3 regions of the Streptomyces sp. NPDC048751 genome follow, and region 3 is predicted to be linked to each of the others. Evidence: riboswitches for the same ligand, from Rfam matches in the RefSeq annotation. Region 3 holds a riboswitch; each other region holds the start of a gene.
The links. Region 3 has a riboswitch for cyclic di-AMP ahead of ACGFNV_RS11355 (transglycosylase SLT domain-containing protein). Riboswitches for the same ligand answer to the same signal wherever they lie in the genome.
Positions count from the first base shown of each region.

Region 1: linked by a shared signal. The riboswitch ahead of ACGFNV_RS17850 (M23 family metallopeptidase) and the one ahead of ACGFNV_RS11355 (transglycosylase SLT domain-containing protein) in region 3 are both predicted to bind cyclic di-AMP.
Region 2: linked by a shared signal. The riboswitch ahead of ACGFNV_RS37540 (C40 family peptidase) and the one ahead of ACGFNV_RS11355 (transglycosylase SLT domain-containing protein) in region 3 are both predicted to bind cyclic di-AMP.

Region 1 is NZ_JBICUX010000005.1:113,775-121,014, reverse strand. It holds gene ACGFNV_RS17865 (GNAT family N-acetyltransferase) at 1-1,216, opposite strand, end outside; gene ACGFNV_RS17860 (HPr family phosphocarrier protein) at 1,394-1,675, shown strand; gene ACGFNV_RS17855 (GntR family transcriptional regulator) at 1,869-2,561, opposite strand; gene ACGFNV_RS17850 (M23 family metallopeptidase) at 2,750-3,523, opposite strand; cyclic di-AMP (ydaO/yuaA leader) riboswitch at 3,538-3,704, opposite strand; gene ACGFNV_RS17845 (M16 family metallopeptidase) at 3,907-5,295, opposite strand; gene ACGFNV_RS17840 (M16 family metallopeptidase) at 5,292-6,641, opposite strand; gene ACGFNV_RS17835 (DNA topoisomerase (ATP-hydrolyzing) subunit A) at 7,004-7,240, shown strand, end outside.
Region 2 is NZ_JBICUX010000015.1:191,391-198,630, forward strand. It holds gene ACGFNV_RS37510 (adenosylmethionine--8-amino-7-oxononanoate transaminase) at 1-882, opposite strand, end outside; gene bioB (biotin synthase BioB) at 875-2,107, opposite strand; gene ACGFNV_RS37520 (8-amino-7-oxononanoate synthase) at 2,256-3,383, shown strand; gene ACGFNV_RS37525 (DUF397 domain-containing protein) at 3,432-3,656, opposite strand; gene ACGFNV_RS37530 (helix-turn-helix domain-containing protein) at 3,666-4,523, opposite strand; gene ACGFNV_RS37535 (ATP-binding protein) at 4,737-5,195, shown strand; gene ACGFNV_RS37540 (C40 family peptidase) at 5,271-5,753, opposite strand; cyclic di-AMP (ydaO/yuaA leader) riboswitch at 5,757-5,970, opposite strand; gene ACGFNV_RS37545 (hypothetical protein) at 6,309-6,617, opposite strand; gene ACGFNV_RS37550 (ATP-dependent Clp protease proteolytic subunit) at 6,625-7,240, opposite strand, start outside.
Region 3 is NZ_JBICUX010000002.1:932,685-939,924, forward strand. It holds gene ACGFNV_RS11325 (amidase) at 1-309, shown strand, start outside; gene ACGFNV_RS11330 (flavodoxin family protein) at 354-941, shown strand; gene ACGFNV_RS11335 (ABC transporter permease) at 945-1,844, opposite strand; gene ACGFNV_RS11340 (ABC transporter ATP-binding protein) at 1,831-2,805, opposite strand; gene ACGFNV_RS11345 (outer membrane lipoprotein carrier protein LolA) at 2,852-4,093, opposite strand; gene ACGFNV_RS11350 (polyprenyl synthetase family protein) at 4,501-5,511, opposite strand; cyclic di-AMP (ydaO/yuaA leader) riboswitch at 6,061-6,235, shown strand; gene ACGFNV_RS11355 (transglycosylase SLT domain-containing protein) at 6,240-6,725, shown strand; gene ACGFNV_RS11360 (HAD family hydrolase) at 6,736-7,240, opposite strand, start outside.

The sequences.
Region 1 (7,240 bases), on a different contig from region 3:
CGTCCGCGCGGTTGCCGGACGAGACGAAGGTGGACACGCCGGTGACGCCGGTGACGCCTCCCCCGCGGCGGTGGAGCCGGGAGAGCAGTGCGATGCCGATGGCGCCGGACTGGGCGAACAGTCCGATGCGCCCGGGGCGGGGCATCTCGGGGGCGAGGGACGCGTTCAGCCGTACGTCCTGGGAGGTGTTGATGATCCCGAAGGCGTTCGGCCCGATGATGCGCATGCCGTACGCGCGTGCGTGCCGGACGAGTTGGCGTTGGCGCTCGCGCCCTTCGGGGCCGCTCTCGGCGTATCCGGCGGAGACCACGACGAGCCCCTGGACGCCGTGCTCACCGCACTCGGCGACGACCTCGGGCACATGGTCGGCGGGGACGGCGACGACCGCGAGGTCGACGGGTCCTTCGATGTCCCGCACCGAGCGGTGGGCGGGCACCCCGTCGAGTTCCTTCAGCTCTTCGGGGAACGCCTTGTTCACGGCGTGCAGGCGTCCGGTGAACCCGGCGTCCCGGATGTTGCCGAGGACGCTGCGGCCCACACCGCCGGGCGCGCGGCCGACGCCGACGACGGCGACGGAGCCGGGCGTCAGCAGCCGCTGCACGGACCGCGCCTCGGCGCGGTGTTCGCGCGCGTACTGCACGGCGAGTGAGCGTTCGGTGGGTTCGAGGTCGAACTCCAGGCGTACGACGCCGTCCTCGAAGCTGCGCTTCTGGGTGTACCCGGCGTCCGTGAACACCTTGATCATCTTGGTGTTGGCGGGCAGCACCTCGGCGGCGAAGCGGCGGATGCCGCGCTCGCGCGCGACCGCTCCGATGTGTTCGAGGAGGGCTGAGGCGACGCCGCGTCCCTGGTGGGCGTCCTGGACCAGGAAGGCGACCTCGGCCTCGTCGGCCGGGGCCGAGGCGGGCATGCCGTCGGCGCCGATGCGGTCATAGCGTACGGTGGCGATGAACTCGCCGCCGACCGTGGCCGCGAGTCCCACCCGGTCCACAAAGTCGTGGTGCGTGAAGCGGTGGACGTCCTTGGCGGACAGGCGCGGGTAGGGCGCGAAGAAGCGGTAGTACTTCGACTCGTCCGAGACCTGCTCGTAGAAGCTGACCAGGCGCTCGGCGTCATCAACGGTGATGGGGCGGATGCGTGCGGTGCCGCCGTCGCGCAGCACCACGTCGGCCTCCCAGTGGGCGGGGTACTCGTGCCGGTCCGACGCGCTCTGCATGGGGCCCAGAGTACGGCTAGCGCCTGACGAGGGCGCGAGGCAGTCTGTGGAGGACGGAAGTCGGATCGAGGCCGAGGTTCGACGACCACATGGGGAACGGGACGCAGGACCGTTCCTGCCACGCTTCACGTGTGGAACACTGGTCTAGACAACCTGAGCACCGAAGGGCAGCATCACATGGCTGAGCGCCGCGTCAACGTCGGCTGGGCCGAGGGCCTCCACGCCCGCCCCGCATCCATCTTCGTCCGGGCCGCCACGGCCGCAGGTATCCCGGTGACGATCGCCAAGGCCGACGGCAACCCCGTCAACGCGGCCTCCATGCTGGCCGTTCTCGGCCTGGGCGCCCAGGGCGGCGAGGAGATCGTCCTCGCCTCCGACGCCGAGGGCGCGGACGCCGCGCTCGACCGTCTGGCGAAGCTGGTCTCCGAGGGCCTCGAGGAGCTGCCCGAGACCGTGTGAGCGTCGCTCGCAGCACGCGCGAAGCCGCGTCGCCCCTTCCGGGCGGCGCGGCTTCGCCGTTTCTCACGGCACTTTCGGGAGAATTGCAGCGGGCACACCTGAGACGCACGACCGGGAATTCTCGGCGCGCACGAAAAAGGGCAGCGGAAATACGTCTCCACCGAATATCTCCCCTTTGTATACGGCCCCCGTGTTAATGCCGCTGGCCCGACATGTTTACGGGAGGTTGCGAAGTCCTCACACGCTCCGGTCGCTCCCCGCCGGAAAAGCGCATCCGGTGCGCGGCGGTCGTGCGCTCGGCGTGCAGCGCCGTGATCGTCCGCGCACGCTCGCCGTCGCCGCGGGCCACCGCGTCCACGATCGCGCCGTGCTCCGCCCAGGACTCCACCGGGTCGGCCGGGGCGTCCACCGCGTACATCCAGGCGATCTTGTGACGCAGCTGGGTCAGCGTGGAGGTCATCGCATGGCTGCCGGAGGCCTGGGCGAGCGTCTCGTGGAACCAGCTCCCCAAGGAGCGCAGATCCTCGCTGCTGCCCCGCCTGGCCCGCTCCTGGCCGATCCTGACGAGCCCGCGCAACACCTTCAGATGGGCCTCGGAGCGCCGTTGGGCGGCCCGGGAGGCGCCGAGCGGCTCCAGGAGCATGCGCATCTCCAGCAGGTCGGCGGCCTCCTGCTCGGTGGGTTCGGCCACGCACGCGCCCGCGTGCCGCCGGGTCACCACGAAGCCCTCGGCCTCCAGCGTGCGCAGGGCTTCCCGCACGGGGACGCGCGAGACGCCGTAGCGGCGCGCGAGGAGTTCCTCGGTGAGCCGGCTGCCGCGCTCGTAGACACCCGCGACGATGTCGTCCCGGATGGCCGTGCATACCGAATGCGCCGGAATACGCATGACCGACCTCCGCCTTAATCCCCGTGAAACGTCGACGATGGACGTGTGGTCAGTGACTCTATGGCAATGAGCCGGAATTTCCGATGGCGGTCCGGAATCCATGGATATTTTTTGGACAGCGGGGCCCGTGAAAGCGCGAAAGCCCCGGCTCGGGGAGCCGGGGCCGCGGTATGTCCTGCGAGGTGTCGTCAGACGTTCACGCCGTGCTGGCGGAGGTAGGCGACCGGATCGATGTCCGAGCCGTACTCCGGAGTCGTACGGGCCTCGAAGTGCAGGTGCGGACCGGTCGTGTTCCCGGTCGCGCCGGAGAGGCCGATCTGCTGGCCCGGGGTGACCTGCTGGCCCACCGAGACACCGATGGACGACAGATGGCCGTACTGCGTGTACGTGCCGTCACTCATCTTGATCACGATCTGGTTGCCATAGGCGCCGCCCCAGCCCGTCTGCACGACGGTGCCGGAGCCGACCGCGTGCACCGTGGTGCCGCTCGCGGCGTGGAAGTCGACGCCGGTGTGGCTGCCGGACGACCACAGAGAGCCGCCGGACTTGTAGCCGGTGGAGATGTAGGAGCCGGAGATCGGCGCCACGAAGGCGTTGAGGCGCTTGCGCTCGGCGGCGCGCACGGCGCGGGCCTTGGCCGCGCGGGCCTGCTCGGCCTCCTCGCGCGCCTTCTTGGCCTCCGCGGCTGCCTTCTTGCGCGCGGCCTCCTCGGCCGCCTTCAGCTGGGCGGCCTCCTTCTGGGCGGCGGCCTGGGCGTCGACCCGGTCGGCGACCGAGTGGCCGACGGTGACGACGGGCATGAGGCCGGTCTGCTCGACGGCGGTGTCGGCGGCGAGCGCCGGTGCGCTCAGGGTGCCGATGACGCCGGTGGTGGTGAGCGCGGCGACGCCCGCGGCGCGGGCGGTGGTGCGCTTTATGCGGCTGGGACGACGGTGCTTCCCGGTGGCGCAGGTGAACGCCATGAAGATGAGCGGTCCTTTCCTTCCTTCTCGCCTACCGGGTTAGCTGACGGGTTCGGAGCAGGAAGGTCTCCTACGGGCCCCCTCGCGACACGCGCGGGCGTCCGATTCACCCCAGGGACTGCCTAGTTGGGTCCCCGGCTCCCCTGGCTCGCGCCGTACGGGGACTCGGCGATGACTGTCCGGTGCCGCGGTTGCGGCGCACTGCCCGACGAACAGCCCGGACGACGCTAAGCGGGACCACTTTCAATCCTCAAACGGATCACGGCTTTTGTAGCGCATCCCACAGGCCAGACAGGCAACCTTTCCCTCAATTCGGACATCAGGGGCCCCTGGAGACCTTTTCGTCTCCAGGGGCCCCTCCGTGTGCCGCTGCTCGTGTGCCGCTACTCGGCGGACACCACCGTGACGGTGCCGATACCGAGGGCCTCGACGGGCTCCTTGATCTGCGCGGCGTCACCGACGAGGACGGTGACCAGGCGGTCCACCGGGAAGGCGCTCACGGCGGCCGCGGTGGCCTCCACGGTGCCGGTCGCGGCCAACTGCTGGTACAGCGTCGCCTGGTAGTCGTCCGGCAGGTGCTGCTCGACCTGGTCTGCCAGCGTGCTGGCGACAGCCGCGGCGGTCTCGTACTTCAGCGGCGCCACCCCGACGAGGTTCTGCACGGCGACATCGCGCTCGGCGTCGGTGAGACCCTCCGCCGCGAGCGTGCGCAGTACCGTCCAGAGGTCCTGCAGGGCGGGGCCGGTGTTCGGGGTGTCGACGGAACCGCTGATGGCGAGCATCGCGGCGCCCGAGCCGTCGGGGGCCGAGCGCAGCACCTGCCCGAACGCCCGCACACCGTAGGTGTAGCCCTTCTCCTCGCGCAGCACGCGGTCCAGACGGGAGGTGAGGGTGCCGCCGAGGCAGTAGGTGCCGAGCACCTGCGCGGGCCACACGCGCGCGTGCCGGTCGGGGCCGATGCGCCCGATGAGCAGCTGCGTCTGGACGGCGCCGGGGCGGTCCACGATGACGACACGGCCGGTGTCGTCGGCCGTCACCGCCGGCACGGGCCGCGGCTGGGCCGAGGAGCCCGTCCAGGCGCCCAGGGTGTCGCCGAGGAGCGCGTCCAGGTCGACGCCGGTGAGGTCGCCGACGACCACGGCGGTGGCCGTGGCGGGACGGACGTGCTTCTCGTAGAAGGCGCGTACGGCCGCGGAGTCGATGTTCTGGACCGTGTCCTCGGTGCCCTGGCGCGGGCGGGACATGCGCGCGGTGGCCGGGAAGAGCTCCTTGGAGAGCTCCTTGGCGGCACGGCGGGAGGGGTTGGCCAGCTCGTGCGGGATCTCGTCGAGGCGGTTGCGGACGAGCCGTTCGACCTCGCTGTCCGCGAACGCGGGCGCCCTGAGGGCGTCGGCGAGCAGCCCGAGGGCCTTCTCCAGGCGCGAGGCCGGGACTTCGAGGCTGAGGCGTACGCCGGGGTGGTCGGCGTGTGCGTCGAGGGTGGCGCCGCAGCGCTCCAGCTCGGCGGCGAACTCCTCGGCGGAGTGCTTGTCGGTGCCCTCGGAGAAGGCACGGGCCGTGATGGTGGCGACGCCGTCCAGACCGGCCGGTTCGGCGTCCAGGGGCGCGTCCAGGAGCACCTCCACGGCGACGACCTGCTGGCCGGGGCGATGGCAGCGCAGGACCGTGAGGCCGTTGTCGAGGGTGCCGCGCTCGGGGGCCGGGAAGGCCCACGGCTTGGCGTCGCCCGCCTGGGGCTGGGGGTGGAAGTCCATCGTGGCGAGCTCGGTCACTGGGCCGCCTCCTCGTTCTCGTCCTGGTCGGCGGGGGCTTCGGCGGCGGTCGGCTCGTAGACGAGCACCGCGCGGTTGTCGGGGCGCAGGCGGGCCTTGGCGACCTCCCGGACCTCCTCCGGTGTCACCTCCAGCACGCGCTGGACGGCGGTCAGGGCGAGCTGCGGGTCGCCGAACAGCACCGCGTAGCGGCAGAGTTCGTCGGCGCGGCCCGCGACCGTGCCGAGGCGGTCCAGCCACTCACGCTCCAACTGGGCCTGGGCGCGTTCCATTTCCTCGGCTGTGGGGCCCTCCTCGGCGAACCGGGCGAGCTCCTCGTCGATGGCGGCCTCGATGACCGGCACCTCGACGTCACCGGAGGTCTTCACGTCCAGCCAGCCCAGGGACGGCGCCCCGGCCAGCCTCAGCAGGCCGAAGCCGGCCGCCACGGCCGTACGGTCGCGCCGTACGAGCCGGTTGTAGAGGCGGGAGGACTCGCCGCCGCCGAGGACGGTGAGCGCCAGGTCGGCCGCGTCGCACGCGCGTGTGCCGTCGTGCGGCAGCCGGTAGGCGGCCATCAGGGCGCGCGCGGGGACCTCTTCCTCGACGACCTCGCGCAGCTGCGCGCCGATGACGTCGGGCAGCGTGCCGTCGCGGGGCGCGGGCTTGCCGTCATGGCCCTGGATCGAGCCGAAGTACTTCTCGATCCACGCGAGGGTCTGCTCCGGGTCGATGTCGCCGACCACGGACAGAACCGCGTTGTTGGGCGCGTAGTACGTACGGAAGAACGCGCGCGCGTCCTCCAGGGTCGCCGCGTCCAGGTCGGCCATCGAGCCGATGGGCGTGTGGTGGTAGGGGTGACCGTCCGGGTAGGCGAGGGCGGTGAGCTTCTCGAAGGCCGTGCCGTAGGGGACGTTGTCGTAGCGCTGGCGGCGCTCGTTCTTGACGACGTCCCGCTGGTTCTCCATCGACTCGTCGTCCAGGGCGGCGAGCAGGGAGCCCATGCGGTCGGCCTCCAGCCAGAGCGCGAGCTCCAGCTGGTGGGCGGGCATGGTCTCGAAGTAGTTGGTGCGCTCGAAGCTCGTGGTTCCGTTGAGCGAGCCGCCGGCGCCCTGCACCAGCTCGAAGTGGCCGTTGCCCTTCACCTGGCCGGAGCCCTGGAACATGAGGTGCTCGAAAAGGTGAGCCAGGCCGGTGCGCCCCTTGACTTCGTGGCGCGAACCGACGTCGTACCAGAGGCACACCGCTGCGACGGGGGTCAGGTGGTCCTCTGAGAGCACCACGCGCAGGCCGTTGGCCAGGCGGTGCTCGGTCGCTGTCAGGCCGCCGGAGCCTGCCTGGGCTGTGGCCGTGTGACCCATGGGCATGTACATCCCTTCGATCGCGGGAGCGGTCGTTCCAACCGCGGATTTCCTGCTGGTCCTGCCACTTTATGCAAGCGTGCGGCGGGTCGGCGAAGTTCCCGGAGGTCGTACGCCGAGAGCGAGAAGCCGGTTGCGGGCGGCGATGGCGTAGCCTGCGGGCAGTCCTGTCGCAGGGCCGCCCCGGTGGGCGCACGCGGCGCCTCTCGGCGCCGGGCCGAGCGTTGCGCACCGGGTCCCGGCACGTGTTGTCAGTGCCACGGTCCACAATGGTCCGCATCAGATCCCGTCAAACGCTTCAACCATGAGTGAGCCGATGGGGCGCGCCCCGTGGGTGAACGACCATGAATCAGGAGGAGCCGGCAGCGATGGCCCGCCGCAGCACGAAGACCCCGCCGCCCGACGACTCGTACGAGGAGAAGATCCTCGACATCGACGTCGTCGACGAGATGCAGGGCTCCTTCCTCGAGTACGCGTACTCGGTCATCTACTCCCGCGCCCTGCCCGACGCCCGGGACGGCCTCAAGCCGGTCCATCGCCGCATCGTCTACCAGATGAACGAGATGGGCCTGCGCCCCGACCGCGGCTATGTGAAGTGCGCCCGC
Region 2 (7,240 bases), on a different contig from region 3:
CACCCGTGCCGTGCACAACGTCGCCGCCATCGTCAGATAGCCGCCGGTCAGCGCTTTGCCGACGCACATCACGTCCGGCGTCACCGCCGCGTGCTCCGCCGCGAACAGCGCTCCCGTACGCCCGAAGCCGGTCGCGATCTCGTCGAACACCAGCAGCACGTCGTGCGCGTCGCACGCCTCCCGCAGCACCCGCAGATACGCGGGGGAGTGGAACCGCATCCCGCCGGCGCCCTGCACCACCGGCTCGACGATCACCGCGGCCAGCTCGTCGGCGTGCCGCGCGATCGCCATGCGCAACTCCTGCGCGTACGACTCCTCGTACGCGACCGGCGGTGGGCCCACGAACACCTGACGGGGCAGTACGCCGGTCCACAGCTCGTGCATCCCGCCCTCGGGGTCGCACACCGACATCGGCTGCCAGGTGTCCCCGTGGTAACCGCCCCGCCAGGTCAGCAGCCGCTGCTTCGACGGGCGGCCGAGCGAACGCCAGTACTGCAGGCACATCTTGACCGCGACCTCGACCGACACCGACCCGGAGTCCGCGAGGAACACGTGCTCCAGACCGTCGGGCGAGATGTCGACAAGTCGCTTCGCCAACCGTACGGCGGGCTCGTGGGTGAGCCCGCCGAACATCACGTGGCTCATGCGGCCGACCTGGCCGTGCGCGGCCTCGTTCAGCACCGGGTGGTTGTAGCCGTGGATCGCCGACCACCAGGACGACATGCCGTCGACCAGCTCACCCGAACCGTCCGCGAGCCGCAGCCGCACCCCGCTCGCCGACTCCACGACGAGCGGGTCCACACGGCCCGGCATCGGCCCGTACGGATGCCACACGTGCCGCCGGTCGAGCTCCAGCAGCTCGGAGACGGCCGGCTCAGGCATTGGGCGCGAGGTCCGTACCGGCACCCCGGCGGCGCACGGCGACCAGGTCCGTACGGGCCTCGTTGGCCGAGGGCACGGCCGGGGACCCGGCGGCGGGCGAGGAGGCCGGCACGGAGCCGCAGACACCGCCGCCCGCGCCCTCGTGGGACCCGCAGCCCCCGCCCTCGTGCGACCCGCACCCGCCACCGCTCGCGTGGGAACCGCAGCCCCCGCCGCCCGCGACGCGATGCTCCGGCAGCGTCACCTCGCCCGCGCCCTCCACCTCGAACCCGGCGTCCGCGATCATGTCCAGGTCGGCCTTGCCGGCCTGGCCCTCGCTGGTGAGGTAGTCGCCGAGGAAGATCGAGTTGGCCAGGTGCAGCGCGAGCGGCTGCATCGTGCGCAGATGGACCTCGCGGCCGCCCGCGATGCGCACCTCGACGTCCGGGCAGACGAAGCGGACCATCGCCAGGATCCGCAGACAGCGCTGCGGGGTGAGGTTCCACTCCTTGGCCAGCGGGGTGCCCTCGAACGGGATCAGGAAGTTCACCGGAACGGAGTCGGGGTCCAGCTCGCGCAGCGAGTAGACCACGTCCACCAGGTCCTCGTCCGACTCGCCCATTCCGGCGATCAGCCCGGAGCACGCCGACAGACCCGCCGCGTGCGCCTTCTGCACCGTGTCCACCCGGTCCGCGTACGTGTGGGTGGTCGTGATGTCCCCGTACGTGCCCTCGGACGTGTTGAGGTTGTGGTTGTACGCGTCAGCGCCCGCGTCGCGCAGCCGCTCCGCCTGGCCGTCGGTGAGCAGACCGAGGCAGGCGCACACCTCGACGCCCTCGTTCTGCTCCTTGATCGTCTTGATGGTCTCGGAGACCCGGTCCACGTCCCGGTCGGTCGGCCCCCGCCCGCTCGCCACCAGGCAGACCCGCTTGGCGCCACCCGCCAGCCCGGCCGCCGCGGCCTCGGAGGCCTGGTCGGGTTTGAGCCAGGTGTACTTCAGGATCTCGGCCTTGGAGCCGAGCCGCTGGGAGCAGTAGGAGCAGTCCTCGGGGCACAGCCCGGACTTCAGGTTGACGAGGTAGTTGAGTTTCACCCGTCGCCCGAACCAGTGCCGGCGCACCTTTCCGGCCGCGGCCACCACGTCGAGCAGGTCGTCGTCGGACGTGGCCAGTACGGCCAGCGCCTCCTCGCGGGTCGGCAGCTCGCGCCGAAGCCCCTTGTCCACCAGCGTGTTCAGCAGGTCCATGAGAGCCGATCCTGTCGTACGGACCCGCTCGGGGCCAAGGTAGGGATCACACAACACACCCCCTTCGAGGTGTGGGTATTGCCACACCATGGGTGGCGGGGCGTGCCGCTAGTGTCTGTCCGCTACCTACAAATACCCCGGAGGACCCATGGCGTTCGGCTGGATCGACGAGCAGGCGGAGGCGCGCCGCCGGGCCGGACTCGTACGGACCCTGCGCCCGCGCCCCGCCGACTCGCCGCTGCTGGATCTCGCGAGCAACGACTACCTGGGCCTGGCACACCATCCGCAGGTCACCGAGGGCGCGGCGCGGGCGGCGCGGACCTGGGGCGCCGGGTCGACCGGCTCCCGGCTCGTCACCGGCACCACCGAGCTGCACACCGAACTGGAACGCGAACTGGCCGATTTCTGCGGCTTCGAGGCGGCCCTCGTCTTCTCCTCCGGCTACGCGGCCAATCTCGCCGCGGTCACCGCGCTCGCCCCGCACGGCTCCCTGATCGTCTCCGACGCGGGCAACCACGCCTCACTCATCGACGGCTGCCGACTGGCCCGGGGGACGACGCAGGTCGTCGCGCACGCCGAGCCGGACGCCGTGCGCAAGGCGCTCCAGACGCACGAGGGCCCGGCTGTCGCCGTCTCCGACGCGGTCTTCTCGGTCGACGGCGACGCCGCCCCGCTCGCCGCGCTCGCCGAGGCGTGCCGGGAGCACAGCGCGGGGCTCGTCGTCGACGACGCCCACGGCCTGGGCGTCCTGGGCGACGGCGGCCGCGGCACCCCGCACGCGGCGGGACTCTCGGGCGCCGACGACGTCGTCGTGACGGTCACGCTGTCCAAGTCGCTCGGCAGTCAGGGCGGAGCCGTGCTCGGCCCGGCCCGGGTGATCGACCACCTGGTCAACGCGGCACGCACCTTCATCTTCGACACCGGTCTGGCCCCCGCGGCCGTGGGTTCGGCCCTCGCGGCCCTGCGGCTGCTGCGCCGGGAGCCTGAGCGTGCGGCACGGGCCCGCGCGGTGGCGGCGGAGCTGCACGCACGCCTGACCGCCGCGGGTCTGGAAGCCGTACGTCCGGACGCCGCGGTGGTCTCCGTGCGCGCGCCGTCCCCGGAGGAGGCCGTTCAGTGGGCAGCCGACTGTCGGGCGGCCGGCCTCGCCGTGGGCTGCTTCCGTCCTCCTTCCGTTCCCGACGGCGTCTCACGGCTCAGGCTGACCGCCCGTGCGGACCTCTCCGGGGCACAGATCGAACGCGCTGTACGAGTGATCGGCGAGACGCGACCATGAGTCGGCGTGACACGGCCGTGGGTCGCCCCTGTTGACGGACGAGGGTGATCAGCGGAACGCGGCCGTGAATCCCGACCAGCTCTCGGGGGAGAAGAGCAGGGCGGGCCCGGCCGGGTCCTTCGAGTCGCGTACGGCGAGCTGCCCGGCGCACGGCCCTGAGGCCGGCCGGGCCGTCTCGACGCAGTTGTTGGCTCCCGTGCTGTAGCTGCTGCGCAGCCAGCGCACGTCGTGCAGATCGATGCTGGAAGGAACGTTCCGAGGCAGTGCGGACATAGTGCCTCCTTACGCGCCGCCACCTATCCCGGCGATGTAATCCAACGAGTCCTCGGGCGAAAGTGCATGGATCTGAAGGGTGTTGAAGGCCTCGCTGTAGGCCTGGAGGTCTTCTTTCCGCTCAAGGTAGAGGCTACTCGTCAAGTGGTCGAGAACAACCACATCCAGGTCAGAAGTGCTCGGAAAAGAGAAGATAACGAAAGGGCCGGTGACGCCGATGTGCGCCCCGGCCGTGAACGGCAGTACTTGCAGGCGTACTTGTGGCAGCCGCGCCGCCTCCACCAGGCGTTCGAGCTGCCGCGCCATCACTCCGGGCCCGCCGACCTCCCGCCGCAGCACCGCCTCGTCCAGCACCGCGCTCAGCTCCAGCGGCGGATCCGCCCGCAGGACGACCTGCCGGGCCAGCCTGACCTCCACCAGCGTGTCCAGCCGGGCGTCGGGCACGCCCTCGACGGCCGCCCGGGTCACCGCGCGGGCGTACTCGGCCGTCTGCAACAGGCCCGGAACCACCGACGTCTCCAGGGTGCGCATCGCTCCGGCCTGCGACTCCAGGCTGATGAAGTCCCGGTAGGTGGGCGGCAGGACCCCACGGTAGGCGTGCCACCAGTGGTGCCCGCCGGCACCGTCGGAGCCCGCCAACGCGAGCATCAGCTCGCGCAGTTGAGGATCGGCCACGCCGTAGACGTCGAGAAGTAACCGAACATCGGCTGGTTTCACGCCGCTGGTGCCTGTCTCGATCCGGCTCACCTTCGACTGGTGCCAGCCCACGAGGCGAGCCGCCTCCCCGCTGGTGAGCCCCGATTGGGCACGCAGCGCACGCAGTTCCGCACCCAGTTTGCGGCGGCGCACCGCGGGACCGTGCTGCATGGGTACTCCTTACTCCCGACGAGCCACCCAGATCCGCTCTGTCGTCGTAGAGTTCACCGCTTCGAGCGACAGATATATGCACATCTTGGGGGATCGCCACCCGTGAGGGGTGCGGTGATGGCACTCTGGCGACGAAGCACCAGTCCGGGACCGTACTCGAATCATCCGCTCCGTGTCGGACTCGCGGTCCCGGGGGAAAGGGACGACGTCGCCATGGCAGACCATCTGGAAGCATCCGTCACTCTGCCGAGCGATCCCGCCTCGGTCTCCGCGGCCCGCACCTTCGTGGTCGGCACCCTCGCGGAATGGGGCCTGCCCGAGGAGGCGGAGGTGTCCGACACCATCCGGCTCATCGTCTCCGAACTCGCCACCAACGCCGTGCAGCACACGCTGGGGCAGTCCCCCACCTTCACGGTGGACCTCCGGCTCGACCGTGACGAACGGGTGTTCGTCGGTGTCACCGACAGTCATCCCCGGTTCCCCAAACGGCTCCCCGCCGCCGTGCAGCAGGACAACGGCCGGGGCATGGTGATCATCCGCTGGCTGACCGCGGAGTGCGGCGGCAAGCTGAGAGTCCGGCCGACCCGCGAGGGCGGCAAGACGGTCTCCATCGAGCTGCCGTGGACCGTGCCGACCGAGCCGGCGGCAACAGTGGGGCAGCAGGAGCAGTAGCCGGCGCTGCAGCCGCCGGGACTGCTCCAGGGCCGGTACCGGCGCTTCAGGACGCCGGCACCGCCCCCGGGAGGGTCACTTGACCCGGCCGTACCAGACGTTCTTCGTCCAGAGCTTCTGCAGCTTCACCACGTCCCCGGTCTTCGGGGCGTGCCAGATCTTCCCCTTCCCGGCGTAGATGCCCACGTGGTAGACGCTGGAGCTGGAGGAGCCCGAGTGGAAGAACACGAGGTCCCCGGCCTTGCGGCTCTTCACAGAGATGTGTCGGGTCTTGTTGTACTGCTGGGCCGCCGTCCGGGGGAGCTTCTTGCCCGCCTTCTTGAACGCGTACAGCGTGAGCCCTGAGCAGTCGAACCTCTTGGGGCCCGTGGCCCCGTACTTGTACGGTGAGCCCTTTTTGGACGCCGCGATCTGGAGCGCCTTCGTCGCAGGTGTGGCGGCCGCGGCGTCGGAGGCGATGCCGGGGACCACGATCGAGCCGCCCACGGCGGCGATGGTCAGGGCCGAGGCCGTGCCGGCCCGGGCCATCAGCGACGGGACACGATTGAGCGCAGACATGCGCAACCCTTCGTCAGCCGCCTGTGAAGGATGACCTGTCGGATTCGGGCTGGCGAAGTTGCCCGGCCGCGTTGCTGCGGCTTCACCCCAAGGGCTGCTCGGCCCGGTCATGGCGTGACCGTTCCGGCGACCCGTCTTGCTTGGGTCCTCCACTCCTGCCGATCCACTCCTGTCGACCAGTCATCCGGGCGGCGGCAGGACTCGGCGTCCGTCCGGATCGCCCCGCCGTTGTGGCGGGGGCTTGTCGTCAGTCACGGATCTTCACTCACGAGTGTCCGAAATACCCAACCGAATCGGGGGTTTGTGGCGTTACTCACCACTCACCCGTTCGGGTGGACAGTGCGGTGTTCGAGTGAGTGTCCAGGTCATGACGGGGGCTCGGACCAGCATGAAAGGGTTTCAGCCCCGGCTGACGCTACGCGCGTTGCGCAAGTCGGGAGGTCCCGTAAAAGGACCTTCGTCTACTCCGAACAGGGGTACGTCATTCGGTCCGTTTAGCTTCCGATCCGGACGTCCCGCCGAGGAGGCCGCGCGTCCGGACCGGACAACGGTGAGTCAACTGTCGGAGAGCGGCGGCACCGTGACTCGCGCCGTACGACGCTCCCCGTCGAGGACACGCAGCGCACGCGCCAGCGTTGGAGCGTGCAGCTCGGTCTCACCCCGCTGGTGCATGAGCGCCAGTGCGTCCCTGAGCGCCGTCGCCTTGGCGACGAGCGCCTGCGCGGCGCGTAGACCACGGTACGTGTCCCCGTGATGCGCCGGGTTGATTCGGCCGAGAAGGTCTGCAACATCCAGGTAACGGTCGATCAGCTCGCCCTCGGCGCGGGTGAGGGCGGGCAGCGGTGGCAGCTCCGGAGGCAGCATCGGTGCCTCACCTGGCGCCGGGTGCGGTGCGCGAGGCCTTGCGGCTGGGGATGAGCCCGTCCACCAGGCCGTACTCCACGGCCTCCTGCGCGCTGAGCATCTTGTCGCGCTCGATGTCCGCGGTCACCTGCTCCGGTGTGCGCCCCGTGTGCCGTACGAGCATCTCCTCGAGGCGCTCGCGGGTGCGGATCAGCTCGGCGGCCTGGATGGCGAGGTCGCTGGCCTGTCCCTGGACCGGCTCGGTCAGCGCCGGCTGGTGGATCACGATGCGTGCGCCCGGCAGCGCGAACCGCTTGCCCGGCGAGCCCGCGGCCAGCAGCACCGCGGCGGACGCGCCTGCCTGGCCGAGGCAGATCGTCTCCACGTCGCAGGTGACGTACCGCAGTGTGTCGTAGATGGCCGACATCGCGCTGAACGAGCCGCCGGGGGAGTTGATGTACAGCGAGATGTCACGGTCCGGGTCCTGGTACTCGAGGTACATGAACTGGGCCATCACGTCGTTCGCCGAGATGTCGTCGATCGGCGTCCCGAGGAAGACGATCCGCTCCTCCAGCAGCTTCGAGTACGGATCCATCGTCCGGTGCCCCGAGCTCGTGCGTTCGGTGAACTCGGGCAGGACGTAG
Region 3 (7,240 bases):
CGGGCCGGGAACGACCGGCGGCTCGACGCCCTTTTCGCCGACGCGGAGTTGCTGCTGACGCCTACGACGCCGAACGACCCGCACGGCCACGACGGGCCGGGCGAGCGGTACTCCACCGCGCTCACCTGGGCGTTCAACCTGAGCGGGCATCCGGCGTTGAGCATCCCTGCGGGTCTGGGCGCTGACGGTTGCCCGGTGGGGTTGCAGGTGGTGGCGCGGCACGGGCGGGAGGCGTTGTTGCTCGGCGTGGCGCGGGCGGCGGAGACGGGAGTGGGGTACACCTGGACGAATGAATGCATGCGCATTTAATGTAGAGGCGTGCAATTGATGCACGCCGACCATTTGGGGGCTCCATGACGACCCGCCGCTTCCTGTTCGTACTGGGCAGCAGCCGCGACGAGGGCAACACCGAACTGCTGGCACGCCGGGCGGCCGAGCAACTCCCCTCGGACGTCGAACAGCAGTGGATCGACCTGACCGAGGACCCGCTGCCGGACTTCGTGGACCTGCGGCGCGACAGCGACCACGTCCGTCCCACCGAAGGCGCCCCGGCGCTGCTGCTCGACGCCACGCTCGCGGCGACGGACATCGTGATCGCGTCCCCGCTGTACTGGTACTCAGTGTCCGCGCAGACCAAGCGCTACCTCGACCACTGGTCGGGCTGGCTGCGCACCCCGGGCCTGGACTTCAAGGCGACGCTGGCCGGGCGGACCCTCTGGGGCGTCGCCGCGCTCGCCGACACCGAGTTCTCCGTCGCCGACCCGCTCATCGGCACGCTGAACAACTCGGCCGCGTACATGGGCATGCACTTCGGCGGGGTCCTGCTGGGCAACGGCAGCCGGCGCGGTGACGTACTGGACGACGAGGGCGCGCTGGCCCGGGCGAAGACGTTCTTCGCGGGCGAGACACCGCTCGCGAGGTTCCCGCACCAGACGGCCTGACTTCTACGCGGTGATGTCCTTCGCCGTGAACCGTGCCCAGGCCGCCGAACCGAACACCGCCGCGTACAGGCCCTGGAGGCCGAGGTTCTTCAGCAGGTCGTCGTAGTAGACCGGGTCGCGCATCAGGTCGGCGAAGGACAGCCAGTAGTGGGAGAAGAAGTACGGCTGGATCGCGTGGAGCTGGGGGATCTGGTCGAGGATCTGGACCGTGATCAGCAGGCCCACGGTCGTCGCCATCGCCGCGACACCGCTGTTGGTGAGCGTCGAGACGAACAGCCCGAGGGCCGCGACCCCGATCAGGGACGCGGCGACGACCAAGGCGATCAGCAGGGCCCGGCCCAGGCCGTCGGCGAAGGAGATCCGGGTGCCGGAGATCGTCGTCAGGTCGCCCAGCGGGAAGAGCACCGCACCGACCGCCAGCGCCGAGAGCGCGACCACGAGAGTGGCCAGCAGGCAGAACGCCATCGTGGTCGCGTACTTGGTGAGCAGGAGGCGGGTACGGCCGGCGGGTGCGACCAGGAGGTAGCGCAGGGTGCCCGCGTTGGCCTCACCGGCGATCGCGTCGCCCGCGATGACGCCGACCGCCATCGGCAGGAAGAACGGCAGGGTCGCGGCCAGTGCCGTGAAGACGAGGAACAGGCCGTTGTTGGTGATCTGCGCGATGAAGGCCGGGCCTCCGCCCCCACCGCCGCCTCCGCCGGAACCGGCCGACGAGCCGTCACCCGTCTCGATCTTCACCGCGATCCCGACGAGGACCGGCACGGCCGCCAGCACGCCCAGCAGCGCGAGCGTGCGCCAGCGCCTCAGGGTGGTCAGCAGCTCGCTGCGCAGCAGTCCGAGGGTCCACAGGGGACTGGGCCTGCGCACGGCGTCGCCCCGCGACATGACCTCAGCCCGCGACATCGAACCCCTCCCCCGTGAGCGCCACGAACGCGTCCTCCAAGGAGGCCCTTTCGACGCCGAAGCCGCGGACGCGGACGCCCGCCGTCACCAACGCGGCGTTCACGTCGGCGAGGTCGCGCTCCGGAGGCTCGCCGGTCACCCGGTCCTCGGCGATCACGACGTCCCCGACGCCCTGTTCCTTCAGCACCCGGGCCGCCTCTCCCGTGTCCGGTGTGGTCACGACCAGCTTGCCCCGCGCACCCGCCGCCAGCTCGGCCACCGGCCCCTGGGTGATGAGCCGGCCCTGGGCCATCACCGCCGCATGGGTGCACACCTGCTCGATCTCGTCGAGGAGGTGGGAGGAGAGGAAGACGGTCGTGCCGTCGGAGGCCAGCTCCCGTACCAGGGAACGGATCTCCCGCATGCCCTGCGGATCGAGGCCGTTGGTCGGCTCGTCCAGGACGAGCAGCCGGCGGGGCTGGAGAAGGGCGGCGGCGAGCCCCAGCCGCTGCTTCATACCGAGGGAGTACGCCTTCGCCTTCTTGCCCGCGGCCGCCGTCAGGCCCACCCGGTCCAGCGCCGCGGCGACGCGCGTACGCCGGGTGCGCGGATCGGCGACCGGGTCGGCGGCGTCGTAGCGCAGCAGGTTGTCGCGGCCGGAGAGGAAGCCGTACAGCGCTGGCCCCTCGATGAGCGCGCCGACGTGCGGCAGGACGGCCCGGGTGGCCCGCGGCATGGGGTGCCCCAGGACGCGGGCCGAGCCGGACGTGGGTGCGATGAGCCCCATCAGCATGCGGATGGTGGTCGTCTTCCCCGAGCCGTTCGGACCGAGGAAGCCGAAGACGCTGCCCTCCGGGACGGACAGGTTCAGCCCGTCGACGGCGAGCTGTCCGCCGCGGTAGCGCTTGGTGAGCGCGCGGGTGGCGATCACGCCGTCCCGCGCACCCGCCTCTTCCGGCTCCGTGGCGGACGGTTCGTCCATGTGCTCCCTCGATTCGTCGTACGCCCGTACTCCGGGCGCACGGTGCCTACTTGGCGGTGTTCGCCGCCTTCACCAGGGCGTCCTTGGTGACCGCGCCGACGTAGACCTTGCCGTCGTCGGTGATCAGGGCGTTGACCAGACGGGTGGAGAACACGGTGCCCTTGCCGAACTTCCCGCTGACCTGGTCGCCGAGGGAGCCGAGGAACCCGCCGAGGTCACCGCCGGCTTCGGTGCCCGAGGGCACGCCCTCGCCGCCGGTGTCGAAGGTGGCGATGGAGTTCCAGCCCTCGCCGATGGTCTTCATCCCGTCGAGCTCCTTGCCGAGGTCCTCCTCGGACTTCGGGCCGCGCTGCCCGCGGTCGGCGCTCTCGTGGCCCGCGTTCTCGTCCTCGGTGACCTTCGCGCCCTTCGGCGGGGTGAAGTCGAAGGTGGAGGCGGCCGGCTTGTCGAAGCTGACCTGCGTGAAGCCGGCGTCGACCACGGCCGCGCCGCCGCGCGCCGGGGTCAGCGTGAACTTCAGTGGCAGCCCCGTCTTCGCGTCCACGGCCACGCTGATCGCGCCGACCGTGGTACCGGACTGCTTCGGCTTGACGAGCAGCTTGTAGGCGTCCCGGCCGGCGACCTGGACGGTGCCGTCGACGGTGACGGACGTGGTGTCGTCGACCGACTTCAGGGCTTCCTCGGTGAGGTCCTTGGGGGTGGCGGGGACGTCTTCCCGGCTCTTGCCGCTCTTGTCGCCCTTGTCACCCTTGTCGGCAGCGTCCGAGGACGTGCCGTGGTAGACCTCGTTGGACTTGCTGTCGTAGCCCCAGACGTCGTTGCCGTTGTGGATCAGGCTGTATTCGGCGGCGTTCTCGAGCAGCGAGAGCTTCTGCTTGTCCGGGCCGTCGGCGGCGACGCGCACGGTGTGCGTGCCGGAGGCCAGTTCGGTGAGCTTGGCGGACGGATCCGCGGACGATCCGCCGTCGCCGCCCGAGCGTGTGGCACCGGAGAGGAGGCCGTTCTCCAGTCCGCCCAGGTCGGGCAGCCCCAGGTCCGTGCTGATCTTCACGGTGCCGGACAGCTGCTGTACGTCCGACTTGGCGATTTTCTCTATGAGTTGCTGTGCGCTGATCTTCGGCAGGTCGGGGTCACCGGAGTCGGCGAGCGCCGGGACGAGCCCGATGGTCGCCGCCGCCACTCCCATGACCGCGACCGGGACCACGTACCGCGCGGCCTTGCGCCGTCCGGCGCGCAGGTCGTCGCCCTCCCCGGCGGTCGTGCTGTCGTCGGATGCGTACGGTGCCATGTCTGCCTTACCTCCGTCGTCGGCGGCGGCTGCTCGTCCCGCGTGTCCGTGTTCCACCCCGAGCAGCCATTCTCACCCGAATCGGTGAGGAGTGGTGTTTTCCGTGGTGTCCATCTGACCAAATCCGCCAAGGGGATTCGTCAACCCTCGGACTCAACTCCGCGTACGCCTGCGGTATGACATGGGGTGGAGGCGCCTCCTCCCGACCCCTAGGGGTCGGACGGGCTGACGCCGCCACGCGCACCGAACCTTGCCCAGCGCTGTGACATACGCCACAAGGCGTCAGATACTCCGAGAGGGCGAGCGACTCCGGAGGACACACTGGGACACAGGGGACGTAGGGGATGCGCCGGGCGCGGGGCGAGGGCGGGGGCAGGGCGAGGGCGGGGGCAGGGAACGCAGGGGGCCTAGCCGGCCCGGTGCACCACCGCGTCGCACAGCTCCATCAGTGCGATCTTCGCGTCGCACTCCTTCAGCGGTGCCAGCGCGGCCCGGGCCTCCTTCGCGTACCGGATCGTGTCCTGCCGCGCCTGCTCCAGTGCGGGATGCGCGCGCAGGGCCGCCAGCGCCTCGGCGTGCCGGGCGTCGTCGGTCAGGTCGGAGTCCAGCAGTTCGCACAGGGCGATGTCCTCGGCCAGCCCGAGCCGGGCCGCCCGCTCGCGCAGCCGCAGCACCGGCAGGGTCGGGATGCCCTCGCGCAGGTCCGTCCCCGGCGTCTTGCCCGACTCGTGCGAGTCGGAGGCGATGTCCAGCACGTCGTCCGCGAGCTGGAAGGCGACTCCCAGCCGCTCGCCGTACTGCGTCAGGACGTCGACCACGGTCTCGTCGGCGCCGGACATCATCGCCCCGAAGCGGCACGAGACCGCGACCAGCGAGCCGGTCTTGCCACCCAGCACGTCCAGATAGTGCTCGACCGGGTCGCGCCCGTCCGTGGGACCCGCCGTCTCCAGGATCTGGCCCGTGACCAGCCGCTCGAACGCCTCCGCCTGGACCCGGACCGCCTCCGGTCCCAGGTCGGCCAGGATGTGCGAGGCCCGCGCGAACAGGAAGTCGCCGGTGAGGACCGCGACGGAGTTGCCCCAGCGCGTGTTCGCGCTGTCCACCCCGCGTCGCACCTCGGCCTCGTCCATCACGTCGTCGTGGTACAGCGTGGCGAGGTGGGTCAGCTCCACCACCACCGCCGACGGCACGATCCCCGGCGCGTAAGGGTCACCGAATTGCGCCGCGAGCATCACGAGAAGTGGCCGAAAACGCTTCCCGCCCGCTCGTACGAGGTGCTGCGCGGCCTCCGTGATGAACGGGACCTCGCTCTTGGTGGCTTCGAGCAAACCTTCCTCGACGGCCGCCATTCCGGCCTGGACATCGGCTTCCAGAGCCTGGTCCCGCACGCTCAGCCCGAACGGCCCGACGACGGTCACGAGGGGTCTCCTGTCTGCTGGTGTCTACCGGCGCTTACATGGTTTGTCGATAGGTCGCTGCCATCACTCAAGTCAGCGTATCCGGTCACCTTTCGATCACTGATGCCCCCCGCCCTCCCACATTCCGTACCGTCCGGACGGTACGGAATCAGGCGTTATGTCTTTGATCATCCGATATGACAGGACATCCATCGCCTTACCCGCGAGCAGTGATTCATGCCCCACCCGGCGGTCACCATCCGGCCACAGACGCACGCTGCCCGATTTGCCGCAATTGATTTCCCAATTCCCCTTGGCGGCAAATGAGCTGAGGATATGCGAGCAGTGAATTGGGTCACGTTCGGGCCTGTTCGGACACGGCGCAGTGCACCGACTCTCCCCTTTGCCCATCCCCGAGTTGAGCCTTGGCAACCGCAAAGGATCAAGCACCCCATACGCCTCAGACCAAGGTCAATGGGGCGAGACGTCAATCCACCACTTGTTCCCGACATGTGCTCTCGCATACGTTCCCGGCCTGTCGGGCGGACGCCTCATCCTGCCGCCGCCCGCAGCCACCCATCGACGAACACTCGCATACGGCAGGAGCGGGGGACCCAGGTAAGTCGCCGGGCCGGACATCGCACCGGACCGGCTAGGGGTGAAGCCGCGTCGCCCAACGGCGGCCCGGCCGGGCACCTCCCAGCCCGAACCCGACAGCTCACCTCGCAGGCGCCGGAGAGGAATTCGCCATGCCCACTGCCGGCCTGCCCCGCCGCACCCGCACGTCCCGACTCGTTCGCACCCTCGCCGTCGCCGGCACCGGCGCCGCCGTGCTCGCGCTGCCGCTCATCGGCGCGACCAGTGCCTCGGCCGCCACCCCGGCGGCCCTGACGACCGCTGCCGTCACCGGCTACCCCAACAACCTCGACGGCTGGATCCGGGCGTCGCTCGCCATCATGGCCGAGCGGGGCATCCCCGGTTCCTACGACGGGATCTACCGCAACGTCATGCGCGAGTCCTCCGGCAACCCCAACGCCATCAACCTGTGGGACTCCAACGCGGCCGCCGGAACCCCGTCCAAGGGCCTGCTCCAGGTCATCGACCCGACGTTCCGGGCCTACCACGTGCCCGGCACGTCGTTCGACCCCTACGACCCGATCGCGAACATCACCGCGGCCTGCAACTACGCGGCGGCGCGCTACGGCTCGATCGACAACGTCTTCGGCGCGTACTAGGGCCTGCCCCTCAGCCTTCGGGAAACAGTCTGTCGAGGACGACGGCGACGCCGTCGTCCTCGTTCGACTCGGTGATCTCGTCGGCCATGGCCTTGAGTTCGGGGTGGGCGTTGGCCATCGCGACGCCTCGGGCCGCCCAGTCGAACATGGGGATGTCGTTGGGCATGTCACCGAAGGCGATCGTGTCCGCCGGGCTCAGGCCCAGGTGTTCGGCGGCCAGCGCCAGGCCGGTGGCCTTGGTGATGCCGCACGGCTGGAGTTCGACCGTTCCCGGGCCCGACATGGTGACCGTCGCGAGGGAGCCGACCACTCCGCGCGCCGTCGCCGCCAACTCGTCGTCGGACAGGTCGGGATGGCGCAGCAGGACCTTGCTGATCGGCGCGCACCACAGGTCCGCGCGTCGGCCGACCCGTACGGCGGGCAGGGTCGGGTGGGGCATCAGATACCCGGGCTCGATGAGCGTGAGCCCTCCGACGCCGTCCTGATCGACCGCGGCGTACACCTGCCCCACCTCG